DNA from 4 places in the Pantoea sp. SGAir0418 genome. Region 3 is predicted to be linked to each of the others. Evidence: riboswitches for the same ligand, from Rfam matches in the RefSeq annotation. Region 3 holds a riboswitch; each other region holds the start of a gene.

Region 1 (7,375 bases), on a different contig from region 3:
CCAGGCCTTCGACCAGCCCGACCGGATCGATCAGAAAGGTGCGGATGATCGACGGATAGAGGCTTTTATAATCCAGCACCAGCACCGAATCATACAGTCCGGGGCGCGAATCCATCACGTAGCCGCCAGGGCTGGCTTCCGGTGCCACTTCGCCGAGATTAGGCGCGACAAAGCCGGCGCGGTGCATTCGCGGAATATACAGGTGGCTGAACGCCGCCACCGATCCGCCGTGGCGATCCACCGCCAGGCCATTGACGGTGGCGCGCTCCAGCAAAAACGGCATGATGGCGGTGTGCTGGAAAATACGCGTAACCAGCTCGCAATCCTTCAGGTTGTAGGTGGCCAGCGCCGGTTTGTCGTGGGCAAAGCGCCAGTTGATCTCTTCCATGCGCTGCCACGGATTGTTGATGGCTTTGCCTTCGCCCAGCAGCTCGCGCGACACCGCTTCCAGGCTGAATGAGGCGAAGTCCCAGAACGCCGATTTCAGCGCCTCAATACCGTCAATCACCAGCCGGCCGCTGGCCTGAGCGAAGAACACGCCGGGCTTAAAGCCGTGCTCGCGCCACTCCAGCGGCTGCTGCTGACGGCCAAGACGCAGCGGAATACCGTAGCGGTCGGCATGTTTTTGCAGCACGCGCAGGTCGAACTGCACCACGTTCCAGCCGATGATGACATCGGGATCGTGACGGGCGAACCAGGCGTTAAGCTGCTCCAGCAGCTGTGGCCGGCTGTCGAGGTAAATCAGCTCAAAATCCAGCTGGCTGGCATCACCGTTCGGCGGGCCGAGCATATACACCTGGCGCTGGCCGCAGCCCTCCAGCCCGATGCAGTACAGCTCGCCGTGCTCGGTGGTTTCGATGTCGAGCGACACCCATTTCAGTTGCGGACGGTAATCGGGATGCGGCTTGAGGCGCGCGTTGACGAGGCTGTCGCCGCGCGGCTCGCCGCTGAACCACACCGGTGCCGTGATAAAGCGCTCCATCAGATAGCGTTCCGGCGGGCGGATATCTGCTTCATACACCGCAATGCCGTTTTCACGCAGGCGTTTTTCGATGCTTTGCAGCTGTCGGTGGCTGCGGCAATAGAGTCCCAGCACCGGTCGGCGCCGGAAATCTTTCAGATCCAGCGGTTGCAGGCGCGTATGGCGCTCGTCGCGAATCAGCGCTTCGGTTTGCGCCTGAAACTCCCGGGGAATAAACGCCACTGACTCCTGCGCAGGCAGCACCAGGCGCTGCGGGCCCTGGTCGGTGGCCAGCCACAGCACCACTTCGCTGCCGGTCGGGGTATCCCGCCAGTGGCGAGTCAGCAAAAATCCTGCGCGCGGTTCGGTCACGTTAACTCCGGAGAATGAATTCATTTCAGTATATCATGGATGTTTATACAGTGTACTGCCGGTGGTGCCGTCGTCTGTGCGGCGCGGGCGTGCGGCAGCGCGGGGAATTGCTTGACGCTGTGGGGCTGTCTCAGGACAATCCAGCCTCTATATTCCGCAGAGGATAGTTATGGAAGCCTGGATCCAACACCTGTTTACGCAATCGCTGGAGTACGCGCTGATTGCCGTGGCGCTGGTGACCTTTCTTGAGTCGCTGGCGTTTGTCGGCCTGCTGCTGCCGGGAACGGTCCTGATGGCCAGCCTCGGCGCGCTGGTGGGCAGCGGACAAATCGGGCTCTATCCGGCGTGGGCCGCCGGGCTGGCCGGCTGTCTGATTGGCGACTGGGTGTCGTACGGCATTGGCTGGAAATTCCAGGGACCGCTGCACCGCTGGAAATACCTGCAAAAATACAAAGGGCTGCTGGATAAAACCGAGCACGCGCTGCATCAGCACAGCATGTTTACCATCCTCGTGGGGCGCTTTGTCGGACCGACGCGTCCGCTGATTCCGCTGGCGGCCGGCATGCTGGAGCTGCCGGTGCGTAAATTCCTGCCGCCGAACATTATCGGCTGCATCCTGTGGCCGCCGGCTTACCTGATGCCGGGCATTCTGGCGGGCGTGGCGATCGACGTGCCGCAGGCGGCGCAGGGCGACAGCTTCAAATGGCTGCTACTGGCGGTGGCGCTGCTGCTGTGGATCGGCGGCTGGCTGCTGTGGCGCTGGTGGCGCAGCGGCAAAAGCGTCGACTGGGCCACGCCTTATCTGCCACTGGCGCGGCTGCGCTGGCTGGCTCCGCTGATGGCGCTCATCGGCGTGGGTGCCTTTATTGCACTGTTGTTCCACCCGATGATGCCGATTTTCCTGCAGCTGCTGTGGAAAGTGTTCTTCGCTTAACGCGGTGATACGCCAAGGATGGCGGCCGCCGGGCTTTCTCCGCGCAGCAGGCTGGCGGTGCTGCCATCCCAGTACACCCGACCGTCAACAATCACCAGGCTGCGTGACGCAATCTGCTGCGCATCCTCCAGACTGTGCGACACCATCAGCAGCGTGATAGTGCGCGCCTCGCACACCGCGCGCACCAGCTGTAACATCTCGCTGCGCAGCGCCGGATCGAGTGCCGAAAACGGCTCGTCCAGCAGCAGTACCGGCTGATTGCGCAGCAGGCAGCGCGCCAGCGCCACGCGCTGTCGCTGACCGCCGGAGAGCTGGCCGGGCAGACGCGTCAGCATCGATTCCAGCCCGGTTTGCTCCGCAATCTGCTGTACCTGCTGCTGCTGTTCGCGCGTCAGCTTCAGGCCGGGATGCAGGCCCAGCCCCAGATTTTGCTGCACTGTCAGGTGCGGAAACAGATTGTTCTCCTGAAACAGCATTGATACCGGCCGCGCGGAAGGCACGCTACGGGTGTGGTCGATGCCATCGATCAGCAGGCTGCCCTGACTCACCGGCAGAAAGCCGCCGAGCAGGCTCAGCAGGGTACTTTTGCCCGCGCCGCTCGGGCCGAGAATGGCGAGACGTTCACCGGCCTGTGCGCTAAAGCTGAAGCGCATCGGCAGATGCAGGTAGAGATAAGTAAGGTTATTCAGTGTCAGCATGGCGACCCGGTAATTTTTCCATCAGCGTAAACAGCAGCAGGCATAACAGCAGCAGTAGCAGCGCGGTTACCGCGCCATCGGCACCGCGATAGGCGCCAATCTGCTGGAACAGATAAAACGGCAGGGTGCGGAAATCGGCGCTGCCGAACAGCGCCACCACGCCGAAATCCCCAATCGACAGCACGCAGGCAAAAGCCAGCGCCTGTGCCAGCGGACGTTTCAGCGCCCGCAGTTCAATCAGCCGCAGGCGAGTAAACCCACTGATGCCCAGCGAGGCGCACAGCTGAGCGTAGCGCGCGCTGAGATCGCGCATCGGATTTTCCAGCACTTTCATGGCGTAGGGGATGGCGATCAGCGCGTTGGTGAAGATCACCAGCGCATCGGCACGCTGCGGCAGGCCAACGGTGGCGTTGAACAGCAGAAAGAACCCGCTCGCCAGCACGATGCCCGGCATTGCCAGAATCAGCATTCCGCTGAGTTCCATGGCCTGCGCGGCGAAGCGCTGCTGACGCTGGCGCAGTTCGCGACTGCTCCACAGCAGCATCATGGTCAGCAGCACGCACAGCACACCGGCACCGAGTGCGATGCGCAGCGACGTCCACGTGGCCTGCCACAGCGCGGGCTGTTGCAGCGCGCCGGCAATGCCGCCGCGTAAGCCGTCGACCAGCACCGCCGCCAGCGGTGGCAGCAGTAACAGTAGTGCCAGCGTAATCAGCAGCGTATCCGCGATGCGTGCGTGCCAGGAATCCTGCGGATCGCGCCAGCCGCGCACCGTCTGGCTACCGGCCGGAATCGCTTTACTGAAGCGCTGGCTAAGCAGCACCAGCAGCAGACAGCAGCCGAGCTGCAACAGTGCCAGCAGCGCGGCGCGGCCGGGATCGTAATCAAAGCTAAGCGCCTGATAAATGGCCAGCTCCAGCGTGGTGGCCTGCGGACCGCCGCCCAGTGCCAGCACGGTGGCAAAACTGGCGAAGCACAGCATAAAGATCAGCGCCGCCGTTGGCAGCAGCGGACGGCGCAGCCACGGCCACTCCAGCAGGCGAAACAGCGACCAGCCGCGCAGACCGAGCTGCGCCGCCAGCTGGCGCTGCTCGCCGGGAATGCTCTCCAGCGCCTGCAGCAGCATGCGCGTCGCCAGCGGCAGATTAAAGAACACGTGCGCCAGCAAAATACCCTGCAGGCCATAGGGCGAGAAGTGATAATCGATACCGACTGTGGTGCACAGCTGCGCCAGCCAGCCGCTGCGCCCGTAGACGCTCAGCAGACCGAATACGGCGACCAGCACCGGCAGCACCAGCGTCATGGCGCACAGGCGCAGCAGCAGCGTGCGGCCGGTAAAGCGGCGGCGATAGAGCGCGCGGGCCAGCAGAATGGCCGGCAGCACCGAGAGCAGCGCTGACAGCAGCGCCTGCTCAAAGGAGAACGCCAGCACATGGTGCAGATAGCTGTCAGTGAGCAGCGCGCGCCAGTCGGTGGCCGGCGCGGCGAGCAGCAGGGCACCGAGCGCCAGCAGCGCGACCGCACATAATAGCAGCGCGCTAAGCGCTCCGGGCAGTAGCCAGCCGGGCATCAGCGGCTGACGGCGCGCTGCCACGCGCTAATCCACGCCGCGCGATGGTCAGCCACCTCTGTCGGGGTGTATTGCAGCGCATTCGCAGGCACCGGCAACGCCTGATAACCGGCGGGTAAATCGCTTTTGATCACCGGATACATCCAGTTGCCGGTGGGAATGGTGCGCTGAAACGCTGGCGACACCATAAACTGCATGAATTGCTGCGCCAGCTGCGGCTGTTTGCTGCTGGCGAGCTGCGCGCCCACTTCTACCTGCAGATAATGGCCTTCGCTGAACGGCGCGGCGGCGTAGTTATCCTTTTTCTCTTCAATAATGTGGTAAGCCGGCGAGGTGGTATAGCTCAGCACCAGATCGCTTTCGCCTTTGAGGAACAGACCATAAGCTTCGCTCCAGCCTTTGGTGACGGTCACGGTTTTGCTGGCCAGCTTCTGCCAGGCCGCCGGCGCGTCATCGCCGTACACTTTCTGCATCCACAGCAGCAGACCGAGCCCCGGCGTGCTGGTGCGCGGGTCTTCATAAATCACCCGCCATTTTTCCGGGCTTTCGACCAGCTCCTTCAGGCTGTGCGGCGGATTCTTTAGCTTGTTTTTGTCGTAAACGAACGCGAAGTAGCCGTAATCAAACGGGATAAAAGTGTCATTGTGCCAGCCGTCCGGCAGCTGCAGTGCACGGGTATCCACCGTGCTTTTGCTGAACAGGCCGGTTTTTTCCGCCGCCTGAATCAGGTTATTGTCCAGCCCCAGCACCACGTCGGCCTTGCTGTTCTTTCCTTCCATACGCAGGCGATTAAGCAGCGATACGCCATCCTCCAGCGCCACATAGTTCAGCTCACAGCCGCACCGGGCCTCAAAGGCTTTTTTCACTGCCGGACCGGGGCCCCAGTCGGCGGCGAACGAGTCGTAGGTATACACGGTGAGGACGGGTTTGGCCGCCAGAGCCGGCGCCGCGATCAGCAGCAACAGGGGCAGAACTTTATTTAACACTTTGCGTTCCTTAAGAAGAAGGTAAGGTTGCGTCGCAAAGGATCTGAGGGCGGAGCATCTCAAATCCCTACGCCGGTACGAGCCGGATCAGGTTCGACGGGTCTCTCTCAGCCAGTTAACCGGCACCCCGTTGAGAACGACATATTCTAGACATTTACAGGACAACGCGAAAGGTTCACCTGCCGGTCGTGTTGTCCGATGCTGCCCTTTTTACAGCTCCGGCGGGGCGAACCAGGCAGACTTGAAGTCAAACCAGCCGAGCGTGTTCAGTCGCACGCCACGCATGCTGCGCTGGCCCTCCAGCAGCAGCCAGTGATGAAACAGCGGATGCAGATAGTCGCTGTTTACCAGCTGTTTGCTCCACTCCGCCAGCGGCAGCGCTTTCTCTCGCCAGCGCGCGGCGTCGGCCTGCCAGTCCAGCGGGATACAGTGATGCATCAGCGGTAGCTCGTAGAGCTGAGCGAACAGGGCGTAGTCGAGCGGCAGGGTAAAGTTGACGCTGCCCAGCCAGATGTCACTCTCGCCCGCGCCGTCGAACCAGCTTTCGTAGCTCACTTCACGGGTAATCAGCTCAACGCCCTGCTGCGCCAGCAGTGGCCGCAGCGCATTGGCGATGCCCTCGTGTTCGACGTGGTGGCTGTACCAGCTGAGCGTCAGCTGGGTCACGCCGTCGGGCTTGTGGGCTGGGGTGATATCGCGCCGATGGTGCCAGCGCGGCAGCAGGCCATAAGCCGGGAACCAGTAGCGCTGATAGCCGACGCCGGCATGATTGAGCAGCGCGATAGGGTTAAGCAGATCGCTCACCCAGCGGCGGAAACCGGCATCGCGCCCGCGTTCAGAGCGCTGATCGAACAGCAGAAAATAGCAGCCCTCTTCGAGGCGACTCTCTTCCGATTTTTCGTCGTCGTTTTCGCCTTCCAGTTTTACACCGGCGTAGACCAGCTCATCGCTGATCTCCGGCAGCACCCAGATCGAGACATCATCAATCAGCGCGCGGTAGCCGAAGTAGTCATCAAACGCGGCGATTTTCAGCTGGGTTTGCTGATTGCGCACCACGCTGTACGGACCGGTGCCAATGGGCTGACGGGCGAAGTGGCGCAGTGTCGGCCATTCACGCGGCAGAATCATGGCGCTGACGCTGGCCAGCAGCCACGGCAGCCAGCAGTCCGGCTGGCTGAGATGGATATCCAGCGTCCACGGCGCCGGCGAGTGCAGTTGGTCGATATGCGAAAACAGCGGCTGGCTGCGCACCCGTTCCAGCGAGGCGATGACATCCTCCATCTCCAGCTCGCGGCCATGATGAAAGCGGATTGCCGGCCGCAGGAAGAAGCGCCAGTGCAGCGGAGAGGTTTGCTGCCAGTGATGGGCGATGTCGGCGGCGATTTCCCCCTTTTCCTCATTTATACGCGTCAGGCCGCTGAATATCTGACGCGCCAGGTGGGTTTCTGAACGGCGCAGCGGCGAGCCGGGCAGCAGGTTAGGCAAGGGCCGGTAGTAGAGCACGCGCAGAATATGCTTGCCCTGGCGAAAGCTGCGGCCAAGGTGCGCGGCAATCATCTGCCGCACCTGGTTTTTATCGCCCACCAGCTGCACCAGCTGGTCGATGCGATCCTGCTCCAGCAGGTCTTCTGCGCGCTGCTGCTGTAGCGCCAGTCCGGTGTAGCAGAAGCTCAGCAGCGAGCGTTTACCGCGACCGGCTTCAGCCTGCCAGATCAGCCAGCCCGCCGCCTGCATGGCGTTCAGCAGGTTACGCATGTGGCGGCGTGAGCAGTGCAGCAGTTCGGCCAGTTCGCTCAGCGTGGTTTCCTGATCCTGGCCCTGACAGTGTTGCCACAGGCGAATGAATTGCTGTTG
Region 2 (7,375 bases), on a different contig from region 3:
GCAGAGTTTCGTCGTGATAGGCCCGCGCGGTATGCGGATCGAGCGCCAGATTAAACTGATCTTCCCAGCGGAACTCGAAGCGAGCTTTCGACATGGCGTTGTCGCGGATCTGCGCGCCGGGATGGCCTTTAGCCAGATCGGCAGCGTGCGCGGCGATCTTGTAGGTAATCAGCCCCTGCTTAACATCCTCTTTATTCGGCAGGCCAAGGTGCTCTTTCGGCGTGACGTAGCACAGCATCGCGCAGCCAAACCAGCCGATCATGGCGGCGCCAATCCCGGAGGTGAAATGATCGTAGCCCGGCGCGATATCGGTCGTCAGCGGGCCCAGCGTATAAAACGGCGCTTCATGGCAGTGTTCCAGCTGCTCGGTCATATTGCGGCGGATCATCTGCATCGGCACGTGACCGGGGCCTTCAATCATGACCTGCACATCATATTGCCAGGCGATTTGCGTCAGCTCGCCTAAGGTACGCAGTTCGGCAAACTGGGCTTCGTCGTTGGCGTCCTGAATCGAGCCGGGACGTAAACCATCACCGAGCGACAGCGCGACATCATAGGCGGCGCAGATTTCACAGATTTCGCGGAAATGCTGGTAGAGGAAGTTTTCCTGATGATGTGACAGGCACCACTTCGCCATGATTGAGCCGCCGCGCGACACGATGCCGGTCAGCCGTTGTGCGGTCATCGGCACATAGCGCAGCAGCACGCCCGCGTGAATGGTGAAGTAATCAACACCCTGCTCAGCCTGTTCCAGCAGGGTATCGCGGAAAATGTCCCAGTTAAGATCTTCTGCAATACCGTTGACCTTTTCCAGCGCCTGATAGATTGGCACCGTGCCGATCGGCACCGGACTGTTGCGCAAAATCCACTCGCGCGTTTCATGGATATAGCGGCCGGTCGACAGATCCATCACGGTATCTGCCCCCCAGCGCGTGGCCCACACCAGTTTTTCCACTTCCTCTTCAATCGACGAACTTACCGCCGAGTTGCCGATGTTGGCGTTGACCTTCACCAGAAAATTGCGGCCGATAATCATCGGCTCCGATTCCGGATGATTGATGTTGGCAGGAATGATGGCGCGGCCGCTGGCCACTTCAGCGCGCACGAATTCGGCGCTGATATTCTCTGGCAGCTGCGCACCAAAGCCGTGGCCGGCGTGCTGCTGCAACAGCGTTGCACTGCGGATACGCTCACGTCCCATGTTTTCGCGCAGCGCGATGAACTCCATCTCCGGCGTGATGATGCCCTGACGCGCATAATGCAGCTGCGTGACGCGGCGACCCGCTTTGGCCCGGCGCGGCAGCGGCAGATGTTCAAAACGCAGATGATCCAGCCCGTCATCCGCCAGCCGCTGCTGACTGTAGCTTGAGCTGAGTGCGCTGATGGTTTCGCTGTCGTTGCGTTCGGCGATCCAGCCGGCGCGCAATTTTGCCAGACCCTGATGCACATTGATGGTCGCGTGGGGATCGCCATAGGCACCGGCGGTGTCATACACCGGCACCGGTTCATTGTCTGCGTATTGCGGATGATCTTTGCTGCCGCCGGTGTGCGTCGGGCTGAGCTGAATTTCGCGCATCGGGACGCGGATATCCGCACGGCTGCCGCTGATCCAGATACGTTTTGAGTTAGGGAAGGCGGTTCCCTGGAGCGAATCGATAAATTTTTGCGCCTGCGCGCGTTGTTCACGACGTGAGGTTTTAGCATCAGACATAGCAAGTTTCCTGAAAACAAGGGGAAGCTGCTTGTCCGGAGTCCGGAAGGAGTAACAGAAACGGTGCGGGCGCCTGACTGCACCGTGCTGATCACATCTACTCTTGTTCCCTTCGCAGGTACTAACCTGATCAGGTTCCGCGGATCCCGAATTAACGGTCTCAGCCCCTAAGGGCACTCCGACAAGTTTACGTTTTACGCGATAAGCGACTTTACTGACTGCTGCACGCTGCGCTTATATCGCAAAGTTTGATTGTGGATTGTCGTTAAAAAAGACAATAAAAAAGCCCATTCAGCATAAAAGGGCTTTTCCTGAATAACAAGTCTTTTACAACTGCAGCGGTTCAGGCTGGACGAGCAATGGTGCTGTCATTGGCTACCGGCGGGCGCGCCAGCTGATTATCCCAGGCGAGCTGAATCAGTTTGTCTTCCAGCGTAAAGCGTGACTCCAGCGCTTCGCCCACTTCTGACAGCGCCTGCTGGAAATCCACGCAGTTGTCGTCATTAATGGCCTGTTGCAGATGGCTGTCATACAGTTGCATCAGACGTTCAGTATTGCCTTCCAGCGCCGGATAGATCTGCGCCGCCGCAATCATCGGGCTGTCGCCGGACATCTCGCTGATGATGCGCTCGTAAACGCTGAAGTGGCCGGTAGAGAGATAGTCCACCAGACGATGGCAAAACGCATCCAGCGCCTGTTCATCCAGCGCGGTCAGCGCTTCTTTGTTCGGCTTCATGCCAATTAACTCGTAATAGGTGACGAGCAGCTGTCGACGGGCGCGCAACCATGAGTCGACTAATTCATTACCGCCACCTACACGCTCGGTCAGGTTATCTAACTGGGTAAGCATACGGGGCTCCAGGTGAGTTATAGTTGTTTATTACACACTTAACATCAGGATTTCAGCGTGCCATTTGACGCTAAGGACAACGATTAAGATGCAACGTGAGATCTCAAGCGTAGACGCTGGCTGGTGGATTGTCAGCTCCGCGCAGAAACTTTGGTTGCCGCAAGGCGAGTTGCCGCATGGCTTATCCGGCGAGTTTGGCCTGACCGGCAGCAGCGGCAGAGTGATTGGCGAGTGGCAGGGCGAAAACGTCTGGCTGGTATGCGAAGCGCGTCCGGACAATATGGCCTCGGTGCGCCAGCTAATTGACGAAGATGTCGGTCTGTTTCAGCTCGCCGGGCGCGGCGTGCAGCTGGCAGAGTTCTACCGTTCGCATCGCTGGTGCGGCTATTGCGGCCATGAAATGCAGCACAGCAAGCGCGAATTTGCCTGCCTGTGCAGCCACTGCCGCGAGCGCTACTATCCGCAAATCGCCCCCTGCATCATTGTGGCGATTCGTCGCGGTGAGGAGATCCTGCTGGCAAACCATGCGCGCCATCGCAACAGCATCTACACCGTGCTGGCCGGTTTTGTCGAAGTCGGCGAAACGCTGGAGCAGGCGGTGGCCCGCGAGGTGATGGAAGAGAGCAACGTGCGGGTAAAAAATGTGCGTTACGTGACCTCGCAGCCGTGGCCGTTCCCGCACTCGCTGATGATGGCGTTCATGGCGGAGTACGATGGCGGCGAGCTGCAGCACGATGGTAAAGAGCTGCTGGATGCTGGCTGGTATCGCTACGATGATCTGCCCCTGTTGCCGCCGCCGGGCACCGTGGCGCGCCGGCTGATTGAAGATACGGTTGCGCTGTGTCGCGCCAGCGCGGCGTGAAAATGCTACACTGCCGGCCTTAGCATGAGAGAGCCCATTATGAGTGAACTGAAGAACGATCGTTATCTGCGCGCCCTGTTACGCCAGCCGGTGGATATCACCCCGGTATGGATGATGCGACAAGCCGGGCGTTACCTGCCGGAATACAAAGCCACGCGCGCTGAGGCCGGTGATTTTATGTCGCTGTGTAAGAACGCGGAGCTGGCGTGCGAAGTTACCCTGCAGCCGCTGCGCCGCTATGCGCTGGATGCCGCGATCCTCTTCAGCGATATCCTGACCATTCCGGATGCGATGGGCCTGGGGCTCTACTTTGAGACCGGCGAAGGCCCGCGTTTCTCCCACCCCATCGCCTGCCGTGCCGATGTGGATAAACTGCCGGTGCCGGATCCGGAGCAGGAGCTGGGTTACGTGATGAATGCGGTGCGCACCATCCGTCATAACCTCAAGGGCGAAGTGCCGCTGATCGGTTTCTCCGGCAGCCCGTGGACGCTGGCAACCTACATGGTAGAAGGCGGCAGCAGCAAGGCTTTCACCAAAATCAAGAAGATGATGTACGCCGAGCCACAGACGCTGCACGCGCTGCTGGATAAGCTGGCAGAGAGCGTGATCCTTTACCTCAACGCGCAGATTAAAGCGGGTGCGCAGTCGGTGATGGTGTTTGATACCTGGGGCGGCGTGCTGACCGGGCGCGACTATCGCGAGTTCTCGCTCTATTACATGCACAAAATCGTCGACAGCGTGCTGCATGAGAACGAAGGACGACGCGTGCCCATCACCCTGTTTACCAAGGGCGGCGGCCAGTGGCTGGAAGAGATGGCGGCCACCGGCTGTGATGCGCTGGGCCTTGACTGGACCACCGATATTGGCGAAGCGCGGCGCCGTGTGGGCGATAAAGTCGCGCTGCAGGGCAACATGGATCCGTCTATGCTGTATGCACCCCCTGCACGAATTGAGCAGGAAGTGGCAGGGATTCTGGAAGGCTTTGGCGCAGGCGAAGGCCACGTCTTCAACCTCGGTCACGGGATTCATCAGGATGTTCCGCCAGAGCACGCTGGCGCGTTTGTGGAGGCGGTGCATCGGCTATCACGACCATATCATCAGGGATAAGCATGGATTTAGCCGCACTACGACAGCAACAGGTACAGCTCGCCGCCAGCGTGGTGCGGCAGGATGATTTTGACGTACTGCCGCCGCGCTTCATTGGCGGCGCCGATGTCGGTTTTGAACAGGGCGGCGAGGTAACGCGCGCCGCCCTGGTGATCCTCGAATACCCTTCATTAACGCTGGTGGAGCATCGCATCGCGCGTGTCGCGACCACCATGCCTTATATCCCCGGTTTTCTCTCGTTTCGCGAAATTCCAGCGCTGCAGGCGGCGTGGCAGCAATTGTCGCAGCGGCCCGATCTGCTGTTCGTCGACGGCCATGGCATCTCTCATCCGCGCCGGCTGGGCGTTGCTGCGCATTTCGGCTCGCTGCTGGATGTGCCAACCATCGGCGTAGCGAAAAAGCGCCTGTGCGGCCGTTTCGCTGAGCTGGATGCGGCACCGGGCAGTCGTCAGCCGCTGATGGATAAAGGCGAGCAGATTGCCTGGGTGTGGCGCAGCAAGACGCGCTGCAATCCGCTGTTTGTCTCAACCGGCCACCGCGTCAGCCTCGATAGCGCACTGCACTGGGTTGAAGCCTGCATGGCTGGCTACCGCTTGCCGGAGCCAACGCGCTGGGCCGATGCCGTGGCGTCTGGCCGTCCCGCTTTTGTGAAGTGGCAAAATGCGCGCTAACGCTGTTTGTACGCGGCTTTTGCGGTACACTGCCGCCAGCTAATCTACCGAGAGTAAGTTTGATGTTACAGAACCCCGTCCATTTGCGTCTGGCGAAGCTGGAAAGCTGGCAGCACATGACCTTTATGGCCTGTCTGTGCGAGCGGATGTTCCCCAATTACTGGGCCTTCTGTCAGCAGACCGAGTTTGCCGATCCGCAGCTCTATCGCCGCATTCTCGACCTGGTGTGGGAAAGCCTGACGGTGAAGGATGCCAAAATCAATTTCGACAGCCAGCTGGAGAAACTGGAAGCGGCGATCCCAAACGGTGACGACTTTGACGTTTACGGCGTGCACCCGGCGATTGATGCCTGCGTGGCGCTGAGTGAACTCCTGCACGCGCAGCTGAGCGGTGAAACGCTGGAGCACGCCATCGAAGTCAGCCGCACGTCGATCACCACCGTGGCCATCCTCGAAATGACCCAGGCCGGTCGCGAAATGAGCGACGAAGAGCTGCGTGACAACCAGGCGGTAATTGACGAATGGGACCTGCAGTGGGAGATTTTTCGCCTGCTGGCAGAGTGCGAAGAACGGGACCTGGAGCTAATCAAAGGGCTACGTGCAGACCTGCGTGAAGCCGGAATCAGTAACATCGGTATAATTTTTCAGCAATAAGGCGAGAAAACGTGACTTCAGGCCCGAATTACCGCGCCTGGAGGCTTCACATCAGCCCCCTGTCTGGTCTACATTTGGGGGGCTGAAAATTGTGGCTATCGGTGCGTGCAGGCTGAAGAGTGCCAGAATATGGCTTTTCCCTCGCACTCGTTGCTTAGCAAGCGATAAATACACTTTAAGGATAACTTATGAACAAGACTCAACTGATTGATGTGATCGCAGAGAAAGCGGACCTGTCTAAAACCCAGGCTAAAGCTGCGCTGGAATCTACCCTGGCTGCGATCACTGAGTCTCTGAAAGAAGGTGATGCTGTACAACTGGTTGGTTTTGGTACTTTTAAAGTGAACCACCGCGCTGAGCGTACCGGTCGCAACCCGCAGACTGGCAAAGAGATCAAAATCGCTGCAGCTAACGTGCCAGCGTTCGTCTCTGGTAAAGCACTGAAAGACGCTGTTAAGTAAGTTTTCCGCATCGCGGTTTAGCTTTAAAAGAGGGGCGATTTCGCCCCTTTTTGTTACCGGGGCCTGCTATGCTGAACATCTCTCCTCAGCGCCTCTGCGCCATCCTCCTCGGGGTATTACTCACCGGCTGCAGTGCCACTCCCGATCTTCCGGCTTTCACCGCCAGCGGCTATCTGTCTGACCGTGGCACGGTGCGAATCTGGCGTAAAAACGGCGACCACGAAGCCGTCCATCTGCGTACTGTCTACACCCCTTTCAATGGCGATAGCCGGGAAACCACCGACTATATCTGGCAGGCGGATAAACTGCTGAGCGTGGAACGGCACGTCACTGGCCAGCAGCCGGACGACGTAACCCTGCGTTTCGACCATCAGGGCAACCTCAATTTTATGCAGCGACAGCTGGCTGGCCGGCGTGAAGCCGTCAGCGCCGACAGCGTCGAGCTGTACCGGTTTGACGCGCAGCGCATGCTGGCGCAGAGCAATGCACTGCTGAGTGGCCGGGTACTGTTGCGGCAGGGGCACTGGCAGGGCGGTACGCAGGTTCGTGACTGTGAGGGGCAGCAGGTGAATGTGGCGTTCGATCGCGACACGCTGGCAACGCTGTATCGACAACAGCAGGGGCAGCAACAGCCGATTACCCTGTCGTGGCTGGAAGCGCCAGAGGGGATTCAGCTGCTGCGTGCCACGCCGGAAGATGAGTGCCGCTGGCAGCCGAAAGAGGCCGATTTTTAGCGGCGACCGGCTGGCCGCCGCCGGGGGCTTACTTGCGGTTAATCGCGCGGTAACCGATATCATTACGGCAGAAGCTGCCGTTCCATGAGATGTGCTGCGCCAGCGCGTAAGCATTCTTCTGCGCTGCCGCCACATCTTCACCCAGCGCAGTCACGCACAGTACGCGACCGCCGCTGGTCACCACCAGGTCATCTTTCAGGGTGGTGCCGGCATGGAATACCTTCCCGTCCGCGACATCTTCCAGCGGCAGACCGTGGATCTGATCGCCCGTGTTGTAGTCGCCCGGATAACCGCCAGCGGCCAGCACCACGCCGAGTGACGGGCGC
Region 3 (7,375 bases):
CAATCGATTTACCGGCGAAATCTTTAATACTGTGGATATCGCCCGATACGGCTGTCAGGGTGTTCAGCGGCTGGTTAATAAGCGTGCCAACCCGGATTACCGGCACCTGCTTGTCCACCAGCGTATAGAGCTGTGGCTGATAGCTAATCGCCAGATCCGCCTTGCCTGCCGCCAGCAACAGCGGTACCGACGCGGAATCCGCCGGTGCGATCATCTCGACATCCAGCCCCTGCTGTTTAAACGCCCCGCTGTACTGAGCGGCAAAGATCGCCGCGTGGTTAGGGTTAATGAACCAGTCGAGCAGCAGCCGCACCTTTTCGGCTGCCTGCGCGTTGATGGTGGCCAGCAGCAGTAACGAAGCGATGGCACGAAGAAGTCTATTCACTCAAGTTCCTTAGTATGATTGCCAGAGAAATTTTTTACGCACCAGCGCCACGGCCGCTGAGAGCAGCAGCGCCAGGCTCATTAACAGCAGCAGTGCGGCAAAACTGGTGGCCGTTTCCAGCCGCGCGTTGGATTGCATCATCAGGTAGCCTAACCCTTCACTGGCACCGACCCACTCGCCGATCACCACCCCAATCGGTGCCAGCACCACCGCCATCTGCAGGCCGGCGAAAAACTGCGGCAGCGCAGCCGGCCAGCGTACGCGCCAGAAAATTCGCCAGCGCGAGGGATACAGCGTTTGCGCCAGCTCCAGCCAGCCGGCAGGCGTACGGCATAAACCGTCGAACAGCGACAGGCACAGCGGGAAAAACAAAATCAGCGCCGCCACCACCACTTTTGACGCGATGCCAAAACCCAGCCACAGCACCAGCAGCGGGGCCAGCGCAAATACCGGGATGGTCTGGCTGGCTGTCACCAGCGGAAACAGCACCCGACGCAGTAGCGGGCTGGAGGCCATCAGTACCGCCAGCACCACGCCGCCGCCGACGCCCAGCAGCAGCGCCAGCACAATTTCCGCCAGCGTATACATTGCGTGATGCGCGAGCAGCTGCCGCTTTTGCCACAGAGCCTCCAGCACCGCCTGCGGTGCCGGCAGCAGAAATGCCGGTACGCCGTTGTGGCGCGCCAGCAGCCACACGCCCAGCACCACCGCGATCAGGTAGATACCACTACTCAGCTTTTTCATAGGAATTCAGTCGGGAAAAGAGTTCGGCCTGCGCCTGCAGCAGTCCGGCATCATTGAGCGCGCGCGGCACCGTACCTGCCGGCACAGGCCAGTGCGTCACCTGCAGCGGCTGGCCGTGCAACAGCAGAATGTCATCGGCCATACGGCAGGCTTCCAGCGGATCGTGGGTCACCAGCAGCACCGTTTTGCCACGCAGCAGCGTCGCGGTCAGCGTTTGCAACTGGTGTTTGGTCATCACATCCAGCGTGGCGAATGGCTCATCCATCAGCACCAGCTCGCGCTGCGCATACAGCGTGCGCGCCAGCGCCACCCGCTGCCGCATGCCACCCGAGAGCTGTGAGGGCGCGGCTTGCGCCTCGTCTTCCAGTCCCACCTGTGCCAGCAAGTGATGCGCCCGCACGCGGTCCGGCTTCGCACCGCTCAGACGCGCCGTCAGCATCACGTTTTCCAGCACCGTCAGCCACGGATAGAGCAGATCCTGCTGCCCCATCCATGCCACGTGCTGCGCAATACCGCTCAGGCTGCCCTGCTGCGGCTGCACTAAGCCGGCCACCAGACGCAGCAGCGTGCTTTTACCAATGCCGCTGCAGCCCAGCAGCACCGTGGTTTTGCCGCCGCGCAGTTGCAGATTGAGCCGATCGCATAGCTGTTTTTCGCCCCAGGCAAAGCTCACCTGGTCAAAGCGGATGTCCTGCGTCATGGCCGGCGCGCCGCCAGAATCGCCAGCTGATTAAAGCCGCGCTGCGCCAGCGCGCTGGCCGCCTGCGCCGCCCGGATGCCGCTGGCGCAGACCAGTACGATGCGGCGATCCGCCGGTGGCTGCCAGGCGTCCAGTTCGTGCGGCAATACGCGCTCAACCCGATCGGCCACGCTGGCAGGCGCCTCTTCGCAGCTGCGCAGCTCCACAATGCAGTCTCCGGGTTGTAACAGGTGAGCATCAATAAACGGCACGCCGGGCTGGGCCGGTTCCTGTGCCGCATCAAAGCGGAACGAACGAAAGTGCCAGCTGACGAAGTCACAGTTGACCATGCAGCCGAGCGGTGAGGGTTGCAGCCCGAGCAGTACGCTGAGCGCCATCTGCGCCTGCATCGCCCCCAGCGCCGCCACGGCTGGCCCCATCACGCCAGCGGTATTGCAGTTAGCCGCGGAGGCAGGAAGCTGCGGAAACAGCGCACGATAGCTCGGCGCGCCGCCGCAAAAACCGCCAGCATAGCCCTGACGACCCAGCACCGAGGCGCTGATCAGCGGTATGCCTGCCTGGAAACAGGCATCAGACAGTTGGTAAGTCACCGCGAAGTTATCGGCGGCATCAATCACCAGATCGCACCCCGTCAGCGCCTGCGCGATATTGCTGGCGCTCAGCGCCTCGGGCACCGCTTCGATTTGCACCTCAGGATTGCGCTGCTGCAAAGCCTGCTGCGCCGCCACAGCTTTGCTGCGACCCACATCCTGCAGGGTGAACAGCGTCTGGCGATGCAGGTTATGCAGCGCGACCTGATCATCATCGTACAGACACAGCTGACCGACGCCCGCGCCCGTCAGCTGAGGCAGCAGCGTGGCGGCCAGCCCACCGGCACCGGCTACCAGCACGCGGGCGCGAGCCAGTTTCTGCTGCCCGACGACGCCAATTTCCGGCAGCATCATCTGGCGTTGGTAGCGTTCCATTGCGCGCTCCTTAGTTCAGGTTAGCGAGGCCGAAGATCGGCGTTGAGGCCACGGCCATATCACGCTTCTCCATCAGCCCGGCATCGCGCGCGCCCTGCCCGGCGGCGATCGCCTGGCTGAACGCGCGCGCCATCGCCACCGGATCGCCCGCTTTCGCCACGGCGGTATTGAGCAGGATGGCATCGAAGCCCATCTCCATAGCCTGCGCTGCCTGTGACGGTGCGCCGATGCCGGCATCAATGATCAGTGGAATATCGCTGAACCAGGCTCGCATCGCCCGCAGCCCGTCAATATTTCGCAGTCCCTGGCCGGAGCCGATGGGCGCGCCCCACGGCATCAGCAGTTCACAGCCGGCGGCCAGCAGTTTTTCACCGACAATCAGATCCTCCGTGGTGTAGGGAAACACCTGGAAGCCGTCGGCGCACAGAATGCGTGCCGCTTCGACCAGCGCGAACGGATCGGGCTGCAGCGTGTCGGCATGACCAATCACTTCCAGCTTGATCCACGGCGTGTTAAACAACTCGCGCGCCATGTGCGCGGTGGTGACGGCCTCTTTGACCGTGTGGCAGCCAGCGGTATTGGGCAGCACGCGCACATTCAGGCCCGTCAGCAGCTCGCGAAAAGCCGCGCCCGCCGTGCCTTCGCGGCGCAGGCTGACAGTGATAATTTCACTGCCGGATGCGGCGATCGCCTGCTGCAAAATCGCCGGTGAAGGGTAGCCTGCGGTGCCGAGCAGCAAGCGTGACTGCGGTGTAAAATCGTAAAACATCGCTCAGCCTCCCTGCATCGGTGACAGGACTTCCAGCTGCCAGCCTTCCTGCAACTGCAGGCTGGCATACTGACTTTTCGGCACAAAATCGCCATTGCAGGCGGTGGCAACACAGACCGCATCGATTTGCTGTTCGATCAGCAATTCGCTGAGGCTGGTGGCCTCAGTGCTGATGGTGCGGCCGTTAAGCTGAATATTCATGGCTAACCTCCCCGGACAGGCGCTGCATCAGCTGTTCTGCCATCATTGGTGCCAGCAGAAAACCGTGACGATACATGCCGTTAAGATAAAAAATACCGTTGTGATAGTGGATTTCCGGCAGATTAGCCGGCCATGCCGGACGCAGACCGCTGCCGCTTTCGATGACGCGCGCTTCCGCCAGCGCCGGGTGCAGGGTGTAGGCCGCGCTGAGCAGTTCCATTATGGCGCGCGCGCTGATAGCGCTGGCATCGTCGCTTTCGATCATGGTGGCGCCGAGCATGAAGTGGCCGTCGCGACGCGGCACCAGATAACAGGGAAAACGCGGATGGAGCAGACGAATCGGCCGGGAAAATGACACCTCATGACTCTGCAGGATCAGCATTTCCCCGCGCACCGCGCGCAGGCCGGAGAGTTGCGCTCTGGCATGGATACCGCGACAGTCAATGATCCGGCCCGAGGGCTGGCGCGCATCAAAGCGGACGCCACGCTGCAGCAGTTTGTCACGCAGCTCAGACAGCGCGCGGCGCGGATCGAGATGTGCCTCGCGCGGGAAAAACAGTCCGCGCGCAAACCGGTTTTCCAGCGCCGGTTCAAGCGACGCAGGATCAACCCATTGATGCGCCGTCGTCATGCGCGCGAAGCGGTTTAACTCCGGGTTATCACGCGGCGGTGCCAGCACTAACGTGCCCTGCTGCACCACGCTACTGACGCGCGTTTGCCACCATGCCGCAGCATGCTGGCCGAGGGTAATTACGTCGGCTGGCGCGCTTTCAGCTTCACACCACGGCGCCAGCATGCCACCAGCAAACCACGAGGCAGGCTGACGCGCTTCATCGTCAATGACCTCGACGGTTTCTCCGCGCTCAGCCAGCAGCGTGGCAACACAAAGCCCGGACACGCCGCTACCGAGCACGCTCCAGCGGCTCATGAACAACGTTCCGGTAAATAATCTGGGAAATTCACATCGGCCTCTCAGTGATAACTGAGACCCGCAGATACAGGTGAAGGGAATCGACGCCAGCGATCGGGCTCGCCTTTGCGCCAGACGGCTTTGCACATGAGCCGTCAGTCTTCCTACGCCAGTATCAACTGGGTCAGGTTCAAAGGGTCGCTAAGCCGCGCAGTGCGCTATTAGCCTCTCAGTCTCTCTGGCGAGACTCCCCCGACGCGTCTATTTGTATTGCAGGCGCTGGCTGGCGTCAAGCAGCACGTTAACCGCGCTGCCCGCGTTGTGGATCAAAATTGCAACATATGGTATACCAGACGGATAGCGGGCAGATGATAAAAAAGACTTTTTTATTATTCACTTATAAATTTTTCAGCTAATCATGGAAGCATTATGAATAAGTTTCGTGTGGCTTTTATTAAAGCAGGATGGCATCAGGCGATCGTGAACAACGCGCTGGTGGGATTTGAGCAGGAACTGGCAGAACAAGGCGTCGAGAATACATTAAAAAGCTATGACGTACCCGGCGCGTTTGAAATGCCGCTGCTGGCCAAACGCCTGGCCGAAACCGGCAAATTTGATGCGATTGTCTGCGCCGCGCTGGTGGTCGACGGTGGCATCTATCGCCATGACTTTGTCGCTCAGGCCGTCGTCGATGGCCTGATGAATGTGCAGCTCGCCACCAATGTTCCGGTGTTTTCGGTATCACTCACTCCGCACAATTTTCAGCCGGTCGATGCGATTGAAGCGTTTTATACCGAACATTTTATTAAAAAAGGCAAAGAAGCCGCACGCGCCGCTCTGATGATTCATCAGCTACAGATCGATTAACCTCAAACGGATTGTTAGCTTTTCCCACTTTTAACAATCCGTTTCCTATAGTGTGCTCCCTCTTACCTCTCGCCTCTTGCTTACTTAAAGCAGCACCATTGATGCCATTGCAAGTTATTCGGGATATCATTAAAATAAGATAACCTAAATAACCTTGCGGGAGTTAACTGATGGTTAGCGATAAAGATCACACCGGAGTTTCTGCACTGACAGGTACCCCGCAGGAGATTCAGGGTCGGCTGTCAAAATCACATGCCAGTCACGTTGTTGCCATTACTTTCGACCACCCAGGCGATGCGCTGACGCTGCGCAACCTGTCAGAAAATCTTTCCGCAATCGCTTCATCCATGTTTGCAATTTTTCAGCAGCGGCAGCGGCAGGAATCGCTGGAGCAACTTGCCAGTGCGATGTTACCGCGCGTGCCAGCTTCGCCTCATTTACTCAAAGAAGCGGCGATGTTACTAGAGGCGCGCAATGCCGTGCTGGAGAGCGGAAACTGGCTCAGCGCCGCAGAAGTGGCGCAACTGGCAGGGTTGAGTTCCACAAATCCGAGCGCTCAGCCGAATAAATGGAAAAAAAGCGGCCAGATATTTGCCATCAATCACAATGGGATAGATTATTTCCCCGATTATGGCCTGGATCGCGACACGCACTTTCGCCCGGTTAAACCACTGGCTCAAATACTCAGGATTTTTGCCGGACGCAAAGACAGTTGGGCTATTGCGTTGTGGTTTCTGTCTAATAACAGTTTCCTTGCGGGCAAACGACCACAAGATCTACTGCTAACCGAAGCGCAACGCGTCATCGACGCCGCTCTGGATGAAATGGAAGGAATAACGCATGGATAAGCGCAGCACTGCGGCGCAACCTGATGATTTATCAACTTTGCCTGTTATTACTGCCGAAGAAGGTGCGCCATTGCCAGGCGCTTTACTTCAGCTGTCATTTATTACGCTTTCAGCAGGAAGCATTCTGCACCGGGTCCATCTGTCGCATTATGCCGCCAACCAGTTTAATCCTGGAGTGAAAGGGAATGCCCGCTTCAGTCCAATAAAAACCAGACATGGGCAGCCAATACCGACCCTTTACGGCGGTTCGACCAGAGACTGCGCATTAATGGAAACAGTATTTCATGACGTGCCTTTCGCACCCGGTCTTAAGACACTGGATAAGAAAAAATTACATTATCAACTTCACTCCTGTCTTAAAGTTAATGAAGATATGCTGCTGATCGACCTGAGCAGCATCGCATTGCGCAAGTTAGGTATCACGCGTAAGCAGCTTATCGACACAGAAAAACATCACTATCCCCTCACCCGACGCTGGGCAGCCGCTCTGCATCATCAGAGCGAATCAGCGCAGGGCCTTTCATGGATATCCCGTCAGGATGATTCAGCGCGGGCAGTGATGTTATTTGGCGATCGAATTTCACCTGGCATGCTGACGCCACTTAATAAATCATTAAGCCTGATTGATGATTCCGATACTTATGGCGAGGTTTTACATCTCGCATCGCGATTAGGTGTGTTTATCATTGCAGCAAAATAAACCACGATGCTATCAGGCGATGGATAAAAAAGAAGAGTGGACGAATAAGAATTTAAAAATGAAATGGTTTAAAATTTCGCCAGCATTCCTGCTGGCGAAATCCTGAGTAACGGTGAAATTAACGGCTGACTTCGTGACCAATCAGGCCACCGATAGCCGCGCCGCCGAGGGTACCGAAGGTGCTGCCGCCGGTCAGAACGGCGCCGCCTACAGCACCTACACCAGCGCCAATGGCGGTGTTGCGGCCACGATGAGACATGCCACAAGCCGTTACAGAAAAGGCTAG
Region 4 (7,375 bases), on a different contig from region 3:
TTTGTATGCCCGACTGAACTGGGTGACGTGGCAGACCACTACGAAGAGTTCCAGAAACTGGGCGTAGACATCTACTCCGTTTCAACTGACACGCACTTTACCCACAAAGCCTGGCACGGTTCTTCAGACACCATCGCGAAAATCCAGTATGCGATGATCGGCGACCCGACCGGTGCTCTGACCCGTAACTTCGAAATCATGCGTGAAGCAGAAGGTCTGGCTGACCGCGGTACCTTCATCGTTGACCCGGAAGGCATCATCCAGGCCATCGAAATCACTGCAGAAGGCATCGGCCGTGACGCGTCTGACCTGCTGCGTAAAGTGAAAGCGGCTCAGTATGTGGCTTCTCACCCAGGTGAAGTTTGCCCGGCTAAATGGAAAGAAGGCGACGCAACGCTGGCTCCATCACTGGACCTGGTTGGCAAAATCTAAGTTACCAACGCCCTTTGATCTTTCTTCCATCGGGTGCTGCGGCACCCGATTTTCTTCACAGGAACTCACTATGCTCGACACCAATTTAAAAACCCAGCTCAAGGCCTACCTTGAGAAACTAACGAAACCGGTTGAGTTGATTGCCACACTGGACGATGGCGCAAAATCCGCAGAGATCCGTACTCTGCTGACCGATATCGCGAGTCTGTCTGATAAAGTCAGCTTCCGTGAAGAGAACGATCAACCGGTACGTAAACCATCATTCCTGATTACTAACCCAGGCAGCCACAGCGGTCCGCGCTTTGCCGGTTCGCCAATGGGCCACGAATTTACCTCACTGGTGCTGGCACTGCTGCAGACCGGTGGACATCCGTCGAAAGAGGCGCAGAGCCTGCTGGATCAGGTTGTTGCGCTGGACAGCGACCTGCATTTCGAAACCTATTACTCTCTGTCGTGCCACAACTGTCCGGACGTGGTTCAGGCGCTGAACCTGATGGCGGTGCTCAACCCGCGCATCCGTCACACCGCCATCGACGGTGGCATGTTCCAGAATGAAATCACCGAGCGCAACGTGATGGGCGTGCCGGCGGTTTACCTCAACGGCAAAGAGTTCGGTCAGGGCCGCATGAGCCTGGCAGAAATCGTCGGTAAGGTAGACACCAACGCGGACAAACGCGCGGCAGAAGAGCTGAACAAGCGTGATGCGTATGAAGTGCTGATCGTCGGCAGCGGCCCGGCGGGCGCTGCGGCGGCCATCTACTCGGCGCGTAAAGGCATCCGTACCGGCCTGATGGGCGAGCGCTTTGGCGGCCAGGTGCTGGACACGGTTGACATTGAAAACTACATCTCCGTGCCAAAAACCGAAGGGGCGAAGCTCGCCGGTTCCCTGCGTGCGCACGTTGATGACTATGACGTTGACGTGATCGACACCCAGAGCGCCATCAAGCTGATTCCGGCAGCGAAAGAGGGCGGTCTGCACGCCATCGAAACCGCGTCCGGCGCGGTGCTGAAATCACGCAGCATCATCATTGCTACCGGCGCACGCTGGCGCAACATGGGCGTTCCGGGCGAAGAGCAGTATCGCACCAAAGGTGTGACCTACTGCCCGCACTGTGACGGCCCGCTGTTTAAAGGCAAACGCACGGCGGTGATCGGTGGCGGTAACTCCGGCGTTGAAGCGGCCATCGACCTGGCCGGTATTGTCGAGCACGTTACGCTGCTGGAATTCGCCAGCGAAATGCGCGCCGATAAAGTGCTGCAGGATAAACTGCGCAGCCTGAAAAACGTGGATGTAATCCTGAACGCGCAGACCACCGAGGTGACAGGCGACGGCAGCAAAGTTACCGGTCTGACCTACATCGACCGCAATAACCAGACCAGCCACGAACTGGCGCTGAGCGGTATCTTCGTCCAGATTGGTCTGCTGCCCAACACCAACTGGCTGGAAGGCGCAGTCGAGCGCAACCGCATGGGCGAGATCCTGATCGACGCCAAAGGCGAAACCAGCCTGAAAGGCGTATTCGCCGCCGGCGACTGCACCACCGTGCCGTACAAGCAGATTATCATTGCCAGCGGTGAAGGGGCCAAAGCGTCACTGAGCGCGTTTGATTACCTGATCCGCACCAAACCGGCTGAATAAGTTTTGCGATAGCCACGCAAGCGCCCCGCAACCTGTGTTGCGGGGCTTTTTTTTATCCCAGCCAGCGACGCGCCTGTTCATCGCTGATATCGCGATAATAGATTTTATGGATACGTTCGCCGCAGCGTTTGCATTCGGCTTCGAGGTACGTGGAGTACCTGTAGCGGCCGCCGGGGGCGACGGCGCCCTGACGGGAAATGGTGATATTGTGCCAGTGATGCGCGTGCGGAAGAAAACTGAATAAAGTCATTAGCGATTCCGGGTGAAGGTGAAATAGCGATCTTCAAATCCGGAAGGGAATTAGGCCGTGTTACGCTGCCGGCCGGTTTGATATTAATCAAGTTGCGCGCTTTCTTCTGTTTATTTCCCGCCTACTGCCCCGGCAGATTAAATTAACTATCCTGATGAATTTTAGGGCTTTTAGGAAAATTGATCTCCGTCGATTTGTTTATATTTTCCTGATGATCAAAAAATCATGAAAATTGATGGCGCACGTATTTTTGCTCATCGTTGCCCGGCAAAAAAAGCGCACCCGCCGCAGGATTTACAACTTTAAGCTGACCCTTTATGCTGTGAAGGCATGTCTGACATGGACGTGCATGACTCGGGGTGCCCTTCTTTGTGAAGGCTGAGAAATACCCGTAATACCTGATCTGGATAATGCCAGCGTAGGGAAGTCAGATGCCTGACCGCATTCGCCTTCCTGATTGCCGGTTGGGAGCCTTATGACACAGCCTGACCCTCTTTCCCCGGCGCAACTCGCGCACTCTCTGCAACTGCTGCGGCAGCAGGCACCGCTGGTGCACTGTATGACCAACGACGTGGTGCAAACTTTTACCGCCAACGTGCTGCTGGCGCTGCAGGCTTCACCCGCGATGGTGATTGATGGCGATGAAGCGGCGCAGTTTGCCGGTTTCGCCGATGCGCTGCTGATCAACGTCGGTACCTTAACCCGTGAGCGTCGCGATGCAATGCTGGCGGCGGTACAGGCCGCTAACCAAGCCGGTACGCCGTGGACGCTCGATCCGGTGGCGGTAGGCGCGCTAACCCTGCGTACGGAATTCTGTCAGCAGTTGCTGAGCCTGCGACCGGCGGCCATTCGCGGCAACGCTTCAGAGATTCTCGCCTTAGCCCACCAGGCCACGGGCGGACGCGGTGTGGATAGCGTGCATCAGGCCGATGCTGCACTGAACGCCGCGCAGCAGCTGGCGCAACGCTGCACGACTATCGTTGCGGTAACCGGCGAAGTCGATTACGTTACCGATGGCCGCCAGACGCTGGCGATTCCCGGCGGCAGCCCGCTGATGACGCGCGTGGTCGGCACCGGTTGTGCGCTATCCGCCGTAGTCGCGGCGTGCAGCAGCCTGCCGGGCGAGCGCATCCAGCACGTGGCAGCGGCCTGCCGCGTAATGTCACTGGCGGGAGAGCAGGCCGCGCGCAGCGTGGCAGGGCCCGGCAGCTTCGTCGCCGCTTTTCTCGATGCGCTGTGGACGCTGGAGGTGGCGGCATGAAACGCATCAATGCATTGACCATTGCCGGCACTGACCCCAGCGGCGGCGCGGGTATCCAGGCCGATCTGAAAGCGTTTTCCGCGCTCGGCGCGTACGGCACCAGCGTGATTACCGCGCTGGTGGCACAGAACACCCGCGGCGTGCAGTCGGTGTATCGCATCGAACCGGCATTTGTTGCGGCGCAGCTCGACTCGGTGCTGGACGACGTGCGCATTGACGCTGCGAAAATCGGTATGCTGGCGGAGACGGCGATCGTTGAGGTGGTGGCAGAGAAGCTGAAACGCGCCAGCCTGCCGTTTGTGGTGCTGGATACGGTGATGATTGCCAAAAGCGGCGATGCGCTGCTGTCGCCCGATGCGGTAGCCAGCATTCGTGAACGGCTGCTGCCGCAGGTATCGCTGATCACGCCCAACCTTCCGGAAGCCGCGGCGCTACTGGGTTGCCGCATGGCGCAGGACGAAACGACTATGCTGCAGCAGGGCGATGCGCTGCTGGAACTGGGCTGTGAAGCGGTGCTGATGAAGGGCGGTCATCTCAGCGATGCGGAAAGCCCGGACTGGCTGATCACCCGCGCCGGCCGCCAGCGCTTTACCGCGCCGCGCGTTAACACCCGTCATACGCACGGCACCGGCTGCACGTTGTCGGCGGCGCTGGCGGCATTGCGACCGCGCCATGCGGACTGGGCGGGCACCGTAGCGGAGGCCAAGGCCTGGCTGCAGCAGGCGCTGCTGCACGCCGATTCGCTTGAGGTCGGCCACGGCATTGGGCCGGTGCATCATTTCCATCAGTGGTGGTAGGGCGTAACGCCAGATTGCCGTTTTTTCACTGCGTATCCGTCTGAAAAATGGAGTCAGCAATTTGCCAGCCTGGCGCGTTTCGGTCCAGGCTGTGGGGGCGAATCGGCAGGTGCCGGTTCTTTTCCAGCCATTTATCAGGAGCGAACATGACGGACATCGTACAGTTATTGGGTAAAGAGGCGGATACGCTTCTTCAACATCGCTGCATGACCATTCCAGCGGACAGCCTTTATTTGCCGGGCGCGGATTATGTCGATCGCGTGATGATTGATAACAATCGTTCTCCTGCGGTTCTGCGCAATATGCAGACGCTCTACAACACCGGCCGTCTGGCGGGTACCGGCTATCTGTCGATTCTGCCGGTGGATCAGGGCGTGGAACACTCTGCTGGCGCCTCGTTCGCTGCCAATCCGGCCTATTTCGACCCGAAGAATATCGTCGAGCTGGCGATTGAAGCCGGCTGTAACTGTGTGGCGTCAACCTATGGCGTGCTGGCCTCCGTGTCACGTCGCTACGCGCACCGTATCCCGTTTATGGTCAAGCTGAACCATAACGAAACCCTGAGCTATCCCACGCAGTATGACCAGACGCTCTACGCCAGCGTCGAGCAGGCATTCAACATGGGCGCGGTTGCGGTTGGCGCCACCATCTATTTTGGCTCTGAGCAGTCACGCCGGCAGATCGAGGAAATTGCAGCGGCCTTCGAGCGCGCGCACGAGCTGGGCATGGTGACGGTGTTGTGGGCTTATCTGCGCAACAACGATTTTAAGAAGGATGGGGTGGATTATCACGCCAGCGCCGATTTAACCGGTCAGGCTAACCATCTGGCGGCCACCATTGGTGCCGACATTGTGAAGCAGAAAATGGCGGAGAATAACGGCGGTTATAACGCGGTGAAGTTTGGCCACACCGATGAGCGCGTGTACAGCAAGCTGACCAGTGAGAATCCGATCGATCTGGTGCGCTACCAGCTGGCCAACTGCTATATGGGCCGCGCCGGGCTGATTAACTCCGGCGGTGCTTCAGCCGGTGCGACCGATGTGGCGGAGTCGGTGCGTACGGCGGTGATCAATAAACGCGCCGGCGGCATGGGGCTGATTCTCGGGCGCAAGGCGTTTAAGAAGTCGCTGAAAGAGGGCGTGGCGCTGATTAATGCGGTGCAGGATGTGTATCTGGCAAAGGATGTGACGATTGCCTGATGGTGTGAGGGGCGTTTTTTCACCTTCACCCTTACCCTCACCCTCACCCTAACCCTCTCCCGCGAGCGGGAGAGGGGACTGTTTTGTGCGGGTTTTCAGAGTTAATTATTGAAGACTAGCTGGAACAGCGCCCTCTCCCGGTGGAAGAGGGTCGGGGTGAGGGCATCAAACCGCACCGCATCACACCCCACCGCAAGCTCACCGAACAACACTACGGCCCTTCAAACCATTCGCTGTTGCGCTCGGCAATCGGCGTGATGGTCAGAATCATCTCCTGCAGATGTCGCCGCATCGCCTTCTCAGCCGCATCGGCATTCTTCGCTTTCAGCGCGGCAAAAATCTCTTCGTGCTGCTGAATCAGGCTCTCCGGCGGCGACACTTCGCTCAGCGTCAGAAAGCGCACGCGGTCCATCGTCGCTTTAATGTTCTCCACCGTCTCCCACGCCAGCAGGCAGTCAATGCCTTCGGCAATCAACCGGTGAAACTCATCGTCGAGCGCCAGAAACGCCTGGCTGTCGTGGCGTTCCGCTGCCAGACGCTGCAGCTGCAGATTGTGTTCCAGCGCCATCAGTCCGGTGGCAGCGATCTCCAGCGCGGCGCGGCGAACCACGGCGATCTCCACCGCTTCACGGATGAAACGGCCGTCGGCGACGCGCTGGGCGGAGATTTTGCGCACGAAGGTGCCGCGCTGCGGCAGGACCTGCACCAGGCCGGCTTCCGCCAGTTTGATAAAGGCTTCCCGCACCGGCTGCCGCGACACGTTGAAGCGCGCCGACACTTCTTTCTCCGACAGCAGCGAGCCCGGATGGATCACGCAGGTTACGATATCCTTCCGCAGATAGCGATAAATCTGCTGATTTACCGGTTCGCTGGTGGTTATGGTATAGGCAATCGACATGCAGCAATATCCGTATTACGGCTGGCCGCCGCCAGCCCGATGAGAAAGCGTCAGTCTAATCAGCACGCTGCGTCTGCGCTACACATTTGTGCAGGCGGCTTAGCCTTCTGTGACCAGCGCCTGCACCGTGGCGCGTGCACCGGTAAGCCGCAGCTGCTGATACAGCTCGGTAAGCCGCGTAACAAACACTGAGTGATAACGTAAGTCGTCGCCGAACACCGCCTGCAGGCGCAGTAAGGCCTCAACGCGCTGCGGGCCATCCTCGCTATTGGCAACAATGCTGGCCAGCTGCGCGCTGAGCGGATCGCGAATCTCAATCGCCGCGCCCTGCTCATCGACGCCGCTGATATAGCGCATCCAGCCTGCTACGCCCAGCAGCAGATAATCACAGGCCGTCCCGTTACGCAGATGCCAGCGCACGCTATCCAGCAGGCGCTGTGGCAGCTTCTGCGTGCCGTCGGTGGCGATTTGATAAGTGCGATGTTTAATCGCCCGGTTTTCGTAACGGGCGATCAGCGAGTCGGCATAGGCGACCAAATCAACATCCTGCGTGCGCAGCGTGGGGGCCTGATCCTGCAGCATCAGCGCGCGCGCCGCCTGATGAAAATTCGCATCGGCCATGCAATCGCTGATGTGCTGATACCCGGCCAGATAGCCGAGATAAGCCAGGAACGAGTGGCTGCCGTTGAGCATGCGCAGCTTCATCTCTTCGTACGGCAGCACATCACGCACCAGCTCCGCACCGGCCTGTTCCCACGCCGGGCGGCCGCTGACGAAGTTATCTTCAATCACCCACTGGAAAAAAGGTTCGGCTTCTACCGCCACCGGATCGCGACTGCCCAGCCGCGCTTCCAGCGTTGCGAAAGCCTCATCGGTCATCGCCGGTACGATGCGATCCA

What was found. A riboswitch is a leader RNA that binds a small molecule or an ion and turns the genes downstream of it on or off. The one in region 3 is predicted to bind thiamine pyrophosphate.
Region 1: another riboswitch for thiamine pyrophosphate. It lies ahead of thiB (thiamine ABC transporter substrate binding subunit); the one in region 3 lies ahead of C1N84_RS21250 (FAD-dependent oxidoreductase).
Region 2: another riboswitch for thiamine pyrophosphate. It lies ahead of thiC (phosphomethylpyrimidine synthase ThiC); the one in region 3 lies ahead of C1N84_RS21250 (FAD-dependent oxidoreductase).
Region 4: another riboswitch for thiamine pyrophosphate. It lies ahead of thiM (hydroxyethylthiazole kinase); the one in region 3 lies ahead of C1N84_RS21250 (FAD-dependent oxidoreductase).

Annotation. Positions count from the first base shown of each region.
Region 1 covers NZ_CP027911.1:3,294,482-3,301,856, reverse strand. The annotation lists gene polB (DNA polymerase II) at 1-1,333, opposite strand, end outside; gene C1N84_RS15495 (DedA family protein) at 1,503-2,267, shown strand; gene thiQ (thiamine ABC transporter ATP-binding protein ThiQ) at 2,264-2,965, opposite strand; gene thiP (thiamine/thiamine pyrophosphate ABC transporter permease ThiP) at 2,949-4,559, opposite strand; gene thiB (thiamine ABC transporter substrate binding subunit) at 4,535-5,521, opposite strand; TPP riboswitch at 5,568-5,661, opposite strand; gene sgrR (HTH-type transcriptional regulator SgrR) at 5,732-7,375, opposite strand, start outside.
Region 2 covers NZ_CP027911.1:3,746,620-3,753,994, reverse strand. The annotation lists gene thiC (phosphomethylpyrimidine synthase ThiC) at 1-1,711, opposite strand, end outside; TPP riboswitch at 1,802-1,902, opposite strand; gene C1N84_RS17500 (Rsd/AlgQ family anti-sigma factor) at 2,055-2,561, opposite strand; gene nudC (NAD(+) diphosphatase) at 2,650-3,423, shown strand; gene hemE (uroporphyrinogen decarboxylase) at 3,463-4,530, shown strand; gene nfi (deoxyribonuclease V) at 4,533-5,201, shown strand; gene C1N84_RS17480 (YjaG family protein) at 5,264-5,854, shown strand; gene hupA (nucleoid-associated protein HU-alpha) at 6,043-6,315, shown strand; gene C1N84_RS17470 (DUF1481 domain-containing protein) at 6,384-7,049, shown strand; gene purD (phosphoribosylamine--glycine ligase) at 7,078-7,375, opposite strand, start outside.
Region 3 covers NZ_CP027912.1:462,889-470,263, reverse strand. The annotation lists gene C1N84_RS21280 (ABC transporter substrate-binding protein) at 1-385, opposite strand, end outside; gene C1N84_RS21275 (ABC transporter permease) at 395-1,129, opposite strand; gene C1N84_RS21270 (ABC transporter ATP-binding protein) at 1,113-1,829, opposite strand; gene C1N84_RS21265 (HesA/MoeB/ThiF family protein) at 1,826-2,794, opposite strand; gene C1N84_RS21260 (thiazole synthase) at 2,805-3,563, opposite strand; gene thiS (sulfur carrier protein ThiS) at 3,567-3,764, opposite strand; gene C1N84_RS21250 (FAD-dependent oxidoreductase) at 3,748-4,692, opposite strand; TPP riboswitch at 4,819-4,938, opposite strand; gene C1N84_RS21245 (6,7-dimethyl-8-ribityllumazine synthase) at 5,104-5,541, shown strand; gene C1N84_RS21240 (hypothetical protein) at 5,712-6,389, shown strand; gene C1N84_RS21235 (RES family NAD+ phosphorylase) at 6,382-7,089, shown strand; gene C1N84_RS21230 (glycine zipper 2TM domain-containing protein) at 7,208-7,375, opposite strand, start outside.
Region 4 covers NZ_CP027911.1:1,488,882-1,496,256, forward strand. The annotation lists gene ahpC (alkyl hydroperoxide reductase subunit C) at 1-432, shown strand, start outside; gene ahpF (alkyl hydroperoxide reductase subunit F) at 503-2,071, shown strand; gene C1N84_RS06765 (hypothetical protein) at 2,124-2,321, opposite strand; TPP riboswitch at 2,667-2,763, shown strand; gene thiM (hydroxyethylthiazole kinase) at 2,797-3,582, shown strand; gene thiD (bifunctional hydroxymethylpyrimidine kinase/phosphomethylpyrimidine kinase) at 3,579-4,379, shown strand; gene fbaB (class I fructose-bisphosphate aldolase) at 4,526-5,578, shown strand; gene C1N84_RS06785 (GntR family transcriptional regulator) at 5,790-6,476, opposite strand; gene C1N84_RS06790 (mannitol dehydrogenase family protein) at 6,576-7,375, opposite strand, start outside.